3 regions of the Acetoanaerobium noterae genome follow, and region 1 is predicted to be linked to each of the others. Evidence: riboswitches for the same ligand, from Rfam matches in the RefSeq annotation. Region 1 holds a riboswitch; each other region holds the start of a gene.
The links. A riboswitch is a leader RNA that binds a small molecule or an ion and turns the genes downstream of it on or off. The one in region 1 is predicted to bind S-adenosylmethionine.
Positions count from the first base shown of each region.

Region 1 (3,215 bases):
CTATCTCTATTTTTCATGCCATAAGAAACATTGCTAAGCCCAAGAGAGGTCTTTATTCCTTTATTTGATAACTGCCTTACAATCTCTACTGTATCAAGTGGCGATATGCTGTAGGTTTTATTTGTAAAAAGCAGTGGGTCTATATAGATATCCTCAGCCTTTATTCCTTCACTTAGGAGTCTGCTCTGAAGCTTTTCTGCTATTTCTACAGTTTCAGCTATGGTAGTTGGCAGGATTTCATTTTCTATGCATAGTCCTATCACACTAGCACCATATTTTTTTGCAAGAAGAAGGATTTCTCTTAATTCCTTTTCGTCCAAAGCAACTGAGTTTATAAGAGCCTTTCCTGCATAATTTTTAAGGGCCTCTTCTATTATTTCAGGCTCCTTTGAATCTATGCAAAGTACAAAATCAGAATTTAACTGTCCACTTATAACTAGCTCCCTTGCTAATGCTTTTTTATCTGCTCCCTCTGCATTGACATTGATATCAATTACATCTGCACCTTTTAAGCACTGCTCTGATATAACGCTTGTAAGTCCTTTTATATCAAACTCTTCCATATACTGCTTTACAGATTTTCTTGCATGAGGATTAATGGCTTCTCCAATTAAAATAAATGCTTCTGAAGAAACTACCTTGCCCTTTGAAGCAAGATATCCATGAGAATTAGTTTTATTCTCCTTATTATTTTTTACTTCTATGCTATCCGCTAACCTTCTTAGCTCTTTAGTAAACTCAGGAGTAGACCCACAGCAAGAGCCTATATATCCCATATTAAGCTCAAAATATGGCTTCATTTGATTTGCAAATTCACTAGCTGACATGCTATAAACTACATCTTCTCCTACAATCTCAGGCATCCCTGCATTTGGCTGAGCAATAAGCTTTACACTGGTATACTTTTCTATCTCTGCAAGTAGCTCAAGTATATCCTTTGGTCCTTTTGAGCAGTTTATTCCTATGGCATCCACTCCTAGAGCATCTAAAATAACTCCTTGGGCAGCTGGTGATACTCCAGTCAAGGTATAGATGCTGTCATAGGTCATAGAGGCGAGTATAGGAATTTTTATAGTGTGCTTCTTAAAAATATCCTTTAAGGCTATTATTCCTGCTCTTAGCTCTGCTATATCACTAAAGGTTTCAAAGATTATATAATCAGGCTGAGATATCGTTATAGCTTCAAGCTGTCTGTAAAATATCTCGTACATTTCTTCAAAGCTCACATCCCCTACAGGCTTTACAAATTCACCTGTAGGTCCTACAGAAAAAGCTGTCTCTTTGCCTGTAGTTTTAGCTAAATTTATTCCTGCAACGTTAATCTCAATTACTTTATCCTCAAGGTCATAGCTTTTTAGCTTAAGAGGATTTGCTCCAAAGGTATTGGTTGTAATTATATCTGCTCCATTATCTGCATATTCTTTATGTATTTGCTTGATTACTTCGGCTTGAGTTAGGTTTAGCTCCTCAGGGCATTCAAAACATATACTTTTGCTAATAAGCTGACTTCCAAATCCACCATCGAATATTTTTATCATTGCTCTCTCCTTCTTTAACTAAATAATAAACTATCCATTAAAGCATTCTAGATTTCTAATGGGGAACCATTGTCATATTCACAATAAAATCTAGCCCATTATTAAGAATATGGATATCTCATAGTTCAATAAAATATTTTTTGCTTTTTAAAAACAAAAAAGCTTTCTCAAAGAGAAAGCCTAAGTTATAAGTTTTCTCTTATCTTCCTGCTACGCAGTTGGATTTAGCACCTTTTCAGTCTGGGCTGAAGGTTGCTGAGACTTCACAGGGCCATATCCCTCCGTCTCTCTCGATAAGAATCATACTATTGAGTTTTTAATTAATGCTTCTTTTTGAAGCTTTGAGAGTTTTTTTATACTGCACTCTCTTTTCATTGCACTGCTTTTTGTATCGTGCCTTTCCACATAAACCAAGCTAACTGGAAGCCTTGCTCTAGTGTACTTTGATGCTGTTCCTTCACAGTGAAGTTTAAACCTCATATCGATATCCACCGTGTATCCAGTGTACAAGCTGTTATCTTTACATCTTAGCATATATACATAAAACTGCCTAATATTTTTTTGTAGTAATTCTTCTTGTTTTTTCATTTAATCCCAGCTTTACTTTTTTTCTGAGTCTGCAAATCTCTTTAAATCAGCTTTGATATCGTCTGCCAGATCATGCCATCTTATCCCTTGTATAGCTCCTTCTAATGCATACAGGGTGTTAATGCAGGCATCTATATCATGCTCTTTTAATATCACATATGCAGATTTTGAACCTAGCTTTCTCAACTCCATAGGAGTAGTTATCCCTGCATTTATTAATCGTTGCTCTAGTGTTGGTCCTATGTTTTCCATATCTGATAGCTTGCTCATATTACTCTCCCCTTTTAATATATACTCTATTCATTCTATATATTTATTAATCTACCAAAATTTAATACCTCATATAATAAATCATCTACTTACTAAAAATATATATAATTTAAATTATATTAAACAAAATTTGCTCAATTGTAAACAAAAACTTTAACTTTTGTAAAAATATTTTAAAAAATTTTTAAGCTTTAGGAAAATGTTTTTCATAATAATTTCATGGTTATTCCCCGATTATTTATATATAAAAATAATTTTTTAAAACATAAAAATATATTTTTTGATGTTGACAAGTAAAAATTAAATCCCTATAATCAGAAAAAAACAAGTATATGCATATCCAGTGATGGGAAAAGTAAGCTAAGAGATGACTCCAGCGAGTCGGCACAGAGTGGAAGGCCGACAGTCTCACCTTAACCGAACAAGGGACCCTGAGGATGCCTTTTGAAATCAAAGTATGAAGGCACGGCTGTCGCCGTTAACGATATCGAGTGAATTGTATTAGTGCACAAATACAATTAATTAGAGTGGTACCGCGGATATAAATCCGTCTCTTTGTAATACGAAGAGGCGGATTTTTTTAATTTCTAAAATAATGGAGGAAAATATAATGAAAACAAATAATATAACTAAAAAAGATAAAATAGTACTTGCTTACTCTGGTGGACTTGACACTTCTATAATCATTCCATGGCTAAAAGAAAACTACAATGCAGATATAATAGCTGCTTGCATAAACGTAGGACAAGATGAAGATATGCAAAAGGTTCAGGAAAAAGCTATAAAATCAGGAGCATCAAAGGTATATATAGCTGATGT
Region 1 covers NZ_FUYN01000002.1:173,481-176,695, reverse strand. Annotated here, with positions in the region: gene B5X47_RS04495 (homocysteine S-methyltransferase family protein) at 1-1,538, opposite strand, end outside; SAM riboswitch class I at 1,735-1,838, opposite strand; gene B5X47_RS04490 (GIY-YIG nuclease family protein) at 1,839-2,126, opposite strand; gene B5X47_RS04485 (TfoX/Sxy family protein) at 2,139-2,396, opposite strand; T-box leader at 2,731-2,954, shown strand; gene B5X47_RS04480 (argininosuccinate synthase) at 3,007-3,215, shown strand, end outside.

Region 2 (3,215 bases), on a different contig from region 1:
TAAAAAAATGCTCATAGTAACTGTAGACGGCAGAAAATCTCCGTTTATAGGAATGGATGAAAAAGATATGCAAGCGTATATGAAAGCACTAGGTGCAAAGGATGCTATGATGCTAGATGGAGGAGGGTCCACACAGCTGATGGCAGACGGGAAAATTCAAAATACTATGGCATCTGCAGAAAGGTCACTTGTTAATGGGCTTACTATAAAAAATACTGCGCCAAAAGGTAGTATTTCTCAGATTGAAATTTCTGTGCTAAATGAAACTATCTTCCAAGGAGACAAGGTAGAGCTTGCTATAAGAGCTTTTGATGCTTCCAAAAATCCTATAGATATAACTACTCCTAGCTTTCAGGTTTTTGGAGAAGGCATATCAGGAAACTTTGATGGTAGATATTTCACTCCTACTTCATCAGGAAGTGGAAATATAGTAGCTTCATATGGAGGAGTTACTGGAAAAATTCCTGTAGAAATACTTAAGAAAAATGCACCTGATTCAAAAATGGTTCAGACTCTTCCCGCTTCAGGAACAGCAGCAGTATTTGGAAGCATGTCAGGTGGAGAGAGCATAATAGATCAGGCATTTAAGGCAAAGCTTGCTAGCTCAGCTAGCGCAAACCAAGCTGTAATGACTCTAGGTGCTGCGGATAACGCATTTTTAGGAGCGGTGTCAGCCCCAAAGGAAGCCTTTAATGGGGCATATAAATATAAAACCGCTGGAAACACAACATTTATTAGCGTAGACAACAGAAATGGCGGAGTATACAAGGTAAAAGGTCAATGGGACTATTTAAAAGGACTAATGTCAAAGAGTGCTGGGAATGTAGTTATAGTGCTTCAAGGCAGTGACAAGTCAGCAGATAGCATAGACCAAAATGCATTTGACAAAATCATTCAAAAAGAAGCAAAGACTAAGAATGTATATGTTGTATATTCAGGAAAGAGTTTTTCCTCTAGAGTAGATGGAAACGTAAGCTATATCAGTGTAGTAGACTATGCATCTATGCCAAAATCTAATATATATCAAGATATAAAATACCTTCAGTTTGCTGAAGCAGATGGAAAATTGGTATATGGATTCAAGCCTGTGCTTACTCCATAAAACTGATACAAAAATAGTAAAAAATATTTTTCAAAAACATATTGACATATGGTTTTCGCTAATATAAAATAAAATCCGTTGCACAATAAATGAATAAATTCTTGAACCTTATCAAGAGAGGTGGAGGGACTGGCCCTGTGAAACCCGGCAACCAGCACAGCAATGTGAGATGGTGCCAATTCCTGCGAGATATATTCTTGGCAGATGAGGTAACTTTAGTAGTTAAGCCTCTTCTGCGTATGTGTATGAAGAGGCTTTTTAATGCAAAAAAGTCTACATTATGTACGATGTGCCACCTTGGCATATACAAGTGATACGGTTTACAGCATTTAATGCTAGAGATGAGGAGGATTTATTAAATGAGAAGATTATTTACATCAGAATCTGTTACTGAGGGCCATCCAGATAAAATCTGTGACCAAATTTCAGATTCAATCCTAGACGCCCTATTAGTTCAAGACCCTAACTCACGTGTGGCGTGTGAGACAGCAGTTACTACAGGTCTTGTTATGGTAATTGGAGAAATAACTACAAACGCATACGTAGATATCCAAAAAGTAGTAAGAGAGACAGTTAAGGAAATCGGATACGATAGAGCAAAATATGGATTTGACTGCGAAACATGCGCAGTAATCAATGCTATAGACGAGCAAAGTGCAGACATCGCTATGGGTGTAGACGAAGCCCTAGAGCACAAAGAAGGAACTATGAAAGATGAAGTAGAAGCAGTAGGAGCTGGAGACCAAGGTATGATGTTTGGGTTTGCTTGTGACGAGACTCCAGAGTTCATGCCACTTCCTATTTCACTAGCTCACAAGCTAGCTAAAAGACTTTCAGATGTAAGAAAAGACAAGACTCTTGATTACTTAAGACCAGATGGAAAAACTCAAGTAACAGTAGAGTATGAAGATGACAAACCAGTAAGAATAGACACTATAGTAATCTCTACTCAGCACAACCCAGAAGTAACTAGAGAGCAAATCGAAAAAGACTTAATCGAAAACGTAATTAAGCCAATAGTAGATAGCAAGTTACTTGATGAAAACACTAAGTACCTTATCAACCCTACAGGAAGATTCGTAATCGGAGGACCTCAAGGAGATTCAGGACTTACAGGAAGAAAAATCATCGTAGATACTTACGGCGGATACGCTAGACACGGTGGAGGAGCTTTCTCAGGTAAAGACTCTACAAAGGTAGACCGCTCTGCAGCATACGCAGCTAGATGGGTTGCGAAAAACGTAGTAGCAGCAGGACTTGCTAAGAAATGCGAGATTCAGTTAGCTTATGCAATCGGTGTAGCTGAGCCTGTATCAGTACTAGTTGATACATTTGGAACAGGCATTATAGCTGATGAGAAGATTTCTGAAATCATTTCTAAAAACTTTGATCTTCGCCCAGGAGCTATAATTAGAGACCTAGGACTTAGAAGACCGATATTTAAGCAAACAGCAGCTTACGGACACTTTGGAAGAACAGATGTAAGCCTTCCTTGGGAAGAGCTAAACAAAGTAGACGACATTAAAAAAGACGCGGGACTATAAAGATATAATAAATTCAGTAATTTAAACGATAATAAGTTGTTTATGGAACTCAAAAGCTTATAAAAACAAAGGATTAGTACTCAGGGAAATCTGGATACTAATCCTTTTTTCATATCGTATGTTATAATAAATCATATTCAAAATACATTTGGAGTGTATGCTTATGCCTATAGAATTAAAAGGAAAAATTTCAGATATAATATTTCAAAACGATGAAAATGGCTACACTATAGCAAACCTAATCAGCGATGAGCTAGGAGAAGTTACAGTGGTAGGCTGTATGCCATCTGTCAGAGAGCTCGACAATATAAAGGTCAGTGGAGAGTGGAAGACTCACGATATATATGGCAGACAGTTTGGCGTTATGAGCTTTACTCATATGGCTATAGATTCGCTAGATGGAATCATAGCTTACCTAGCATCTGGAACGATAGAAGGCATAGGTCTTAAAATGGCACATAAAATCACAGATAAATTCGGGATAAAAGCTATAGAAATCCTAGAAACTAATCCTAATAGATACTTAGAAATAGAAGGCATAGGCAGAAAGAAACTCGATAAAATGATAA
Region 2 covers NZ_FUYN01000010.1:7,694-10,908, reverse strand. Annotated here, with positions in the region: gene B5X47_RS12935 (phosphodiester glycosidase family protein) at 1-1,102, shown strand, start outside; SAM riboswitch class I at 1,208-1,313, shown strand; gene metK (methionine adenosyltransferase) at 1,462-2,646, shown strand; gene recD2 (SF1B family DNA helicase RecD2) at 2,810-3,215, shown strand, end outside.
Region 2: it holds a riboswitch for S-adenosylmethionine, as region 1 does, so the genes downstream of both, metK (methionine adenosyltransferase) here and B5X47_RS04495 (homocysteine S-methyltransferase family protein) in region 1, are expected to answer to the same signal.

Region 3 (3,215 bases), on a different contig from region 1:
TAAGTTTAATTTATCCTAAGTAGACATCATTATAACATTTATATGTATTGATTAGTTATTTTATTAATAGCAATTTAGAATTTGAAATAATTGTTTCCTAGGTATAGAATAAAGAAGGTTACAAGTTTTTCGTGAAATGGAGGAATGATGTTGAAAAATAATTATACTATTTTGGTAAGTCATAATAATGAAAAAATGTTTATTTTATTTAAAAGTATAGTGGTTGGCTTAGCGGCAGGAGGAGTTTCAGTTCTTTACAGAATCACACTAACAAATGCAGAAACAATCTCTAATTTTACATATACTTTTTTGAATCAAAATTTCATGTTTCTCCCTATTACTTTTTTATTCTTAATTGGAATGGGATATTTTGTAGGGTATTTAGTTGATAAAAATAAAATGATTTCAGGAAGTGGAATACCTCAGTTAGAAGGAATTCTAAAAGGATATTTTAAATCACGTAAGTCTTGGATGCACACACTAATATCAAAGTTTGTAGGAGGTGCTATTGCTATAGTAGCAGGTTTATCTTTAGGTAGAGAAGGTCCTTCTATTCAGTTAGGAGCATGTATAGCTGAAGGGGTTGGAAATAAAATTGGAAAAGGTAGACTAGAAAAAAGAATACTTATGGCTAGTGGAGCGAGTGCGGGATTAGCAGCAGCATTTAATGCACCTATGGCAGGTGTGATTTTTGCCTTAGAAGAAATTTTTAAGTATTTTTCTCCAATCATTTTACTATCGACTATTTCTGCTGCAGTAACTGCAGACTTTATTTCGAAAAAAGTTTTTGGTATGAATCCAGTTTTTAATTTTCCAGTAAGCCAAACAGTACCACTTAATGGATACTTAATGCTTATATTTTTAGGAATTGTTTTGGGGATTTCTGGAGCTATCTATAATTATACTTTATTTAAAACTCAAAAATTTTATAAAAAATTAACTTTTCTTAATATAAGAACAAAAATAATAATTCCTTTTATTCTAGCAGGATTTCTAGGTTTAGTTTTTCCACTTGCAACAGGAGGAGGCCATAAGATTATAGAATATCTAAATCTTAAAAATGGTATTAGTTTTCTTGTTTTAATCTTAATAGTTAAATTTATTTTTTCGATGTTAAGTTTTGCATCAGGAGCTCCTGGTGGTATATTTTTTCCTTTACTTATTTTAGGTGCAACTATTGGAAGTATCTTTGGACATGTAATGATAGGAAATGGAATTTTTGATGAGAGTCTTTTTAATAATTTTATTATCCTTGCTATGGCTGGATATTTTACGGCTATTGTAAGAGCACCTATAACTGGTATAGTTTTAATAATGGAAATGACAGGTTCTTTCAACCATTTGCTTTCACTCACAGTTGTTTCAATTACAGCATATATAGTGGCAGAGCTTTTAAATAGTCCTCCAGTATATGATAAATTACTTGATAATTTAATAGTTCAAGAACATCCAGAAGATGAGAAAGAACATATTAATAAAATTCTTGTAGAAATAATAGTTCAGCATGACTCTGTTTTTGAAAATTCTTTGGTAAAAGATTTACATTGGCCAGGAAAATCTCTTCTCGTCGCTATAAAAAGAGGAGAAGTAGAACTTATTCCAAAAGGAGATACTAAAATTATGGTGGGAGATTATTTGGTTGTATTAACAGATATTAATTGTGAGTCTAAAATAAGAGAAAAATTAGAAAAATTGAATTTACGCCCTTAGAAAAAAGTGACTGAAGCTAACGATTTAATAATTTAAAAAAATACTTGCAATTTATCCTAGAACAGTGTATTATAAAAATCAAACTTAATAAAAGTTGCTTATCAAGATTGGTGGAGGGACTGGCCCTACGAAACCAGGCAAGGGTTTTATATAAAACCGAGTGCTAATTCCAGCAGACAATAGTCTGAGAGATAAGTGTAGCCTACAAGTCTATTTTTGTATTTAGATTTGTTGATTTTATTTATTTAAAATCATAAAGCCGCACTTTGTGCGGCTTTTTTAATTTCTCAGACTCTCAATATGAAAAGGAGAGGATATTAATGAAGAATTACAGTGTAGAAACTCAGTGTGTACAGGCAGGCTATGAACCAAAAAGTGGAGAGCCAAGAGTAGCTCCTATAGTGCAGTCAACTACTTACAAGTACGATGATGCAGATCAGGTTGCAGCTTTATTTGATTTATCAGCAGTAGGACATATGTATTCCAGAATCAGTAATCCAACTGTAGAGGTTTTGGAAAAAAAGCTGGCTGTTTTAGAAGGTGGAGTAGGAGCTCTTGGGGTTGCTTCAGGTCAATCAGCAAATTTCTTTGCTATTTTTACTTTGTGTAGCGCTGGGGATAATTTTATCTGCCTTTCAAATCTATACGGTGGAACCCATACGTTGTTTACTTCTACTTTAAAGCGTATGGGGATTGAGGCAACTATACTTCCATGCACAATAGAGCCTAAAGAGATTGCAAAACATGTAAATTCTAAAACAAAGCTGCTATTTGCAGAAACGTTAGGAAATCCTGGTGTAGAGGTACTTGATATAGAGGCTTTTGCAAAAGCCGCACATGATAATAAATTGGCATTTGTTGTGGACAATACCTTTGCTACACCTTATTTATGCAGACCGATAGAGCATGGAGCTGATATAGTTACTCATTCTGCTACAAAGTATCTAGATGGTCATGCAACTAGTCTAGGTGGCGTGATAGTAGACAGCGGTAATTTTGATTGGAACAATGGGAACTTTGATTGCCTTACTCAGCCAGACCCGGCATATCATGGGCTTAGCTATACAGAGGCTTTTGGAAACCAAGCCTTCATAGTAAAGGCAAGAGCATCGCTTCTTAGAGATTTAGGCTCTACGATGAGTCCCAATAATGCATTTTTAATTAATTTAGGAACAGAAACCTTGGCTCTTAGAATGCAAAGACACAGTGACAATGCTCTAGAGGTTGCGAAGTTTCTTCAAAGCCTAGATGAGGTTGCATGGGTCAACTATCCAAAGCTAGAAGGTTCCAAAGACTACAAGCTTGCTGAAAAATATCTTCCTAAAGGCGCTTCTGGAGTTATATCATTTGGAGTGAAGGGCGGAGTAGACAAAGCCAAGCTATTTATAAATTCTGTCAAGCTAGCGAGCCTTGTAGTTCATGTAGGAGATTTAAGAACACATGTGCTTCATCCAGCTAGTATGACGCATAGACAGTTAAGTGAAGAGCAGCAGATCAAAGCTGGG
Region 3 covers NZ_FUYN01000001.1:724,461-727,675, reverse strand. Annotated here, with positions in the region: gene B5X47_RS03650 (ClC family H(+)/Cl(-) exchange transporter) at 151-1,710, shown strand; SAM riboswitch class I at 1,806-1,908, shown strand; gene B5X47_RS03645 (O-acetylhomoserine aminocarboxypropyltransferase/cysteine synthase family protein) at 2,031-3,215, shown strand, end outside.
Region 3: it holds a riboswitch for S-adenosylmethionine, as region 1 does, so the genes downstream of both, B5X47_RS03645 (O-acetylhomoserine aminocarboxypropyltransferase/cysteine synthase family protein) here and B5X47_RS04495 (homocysteine S-methyltransferase family protein) in region 1, are expected to answer to the same signal.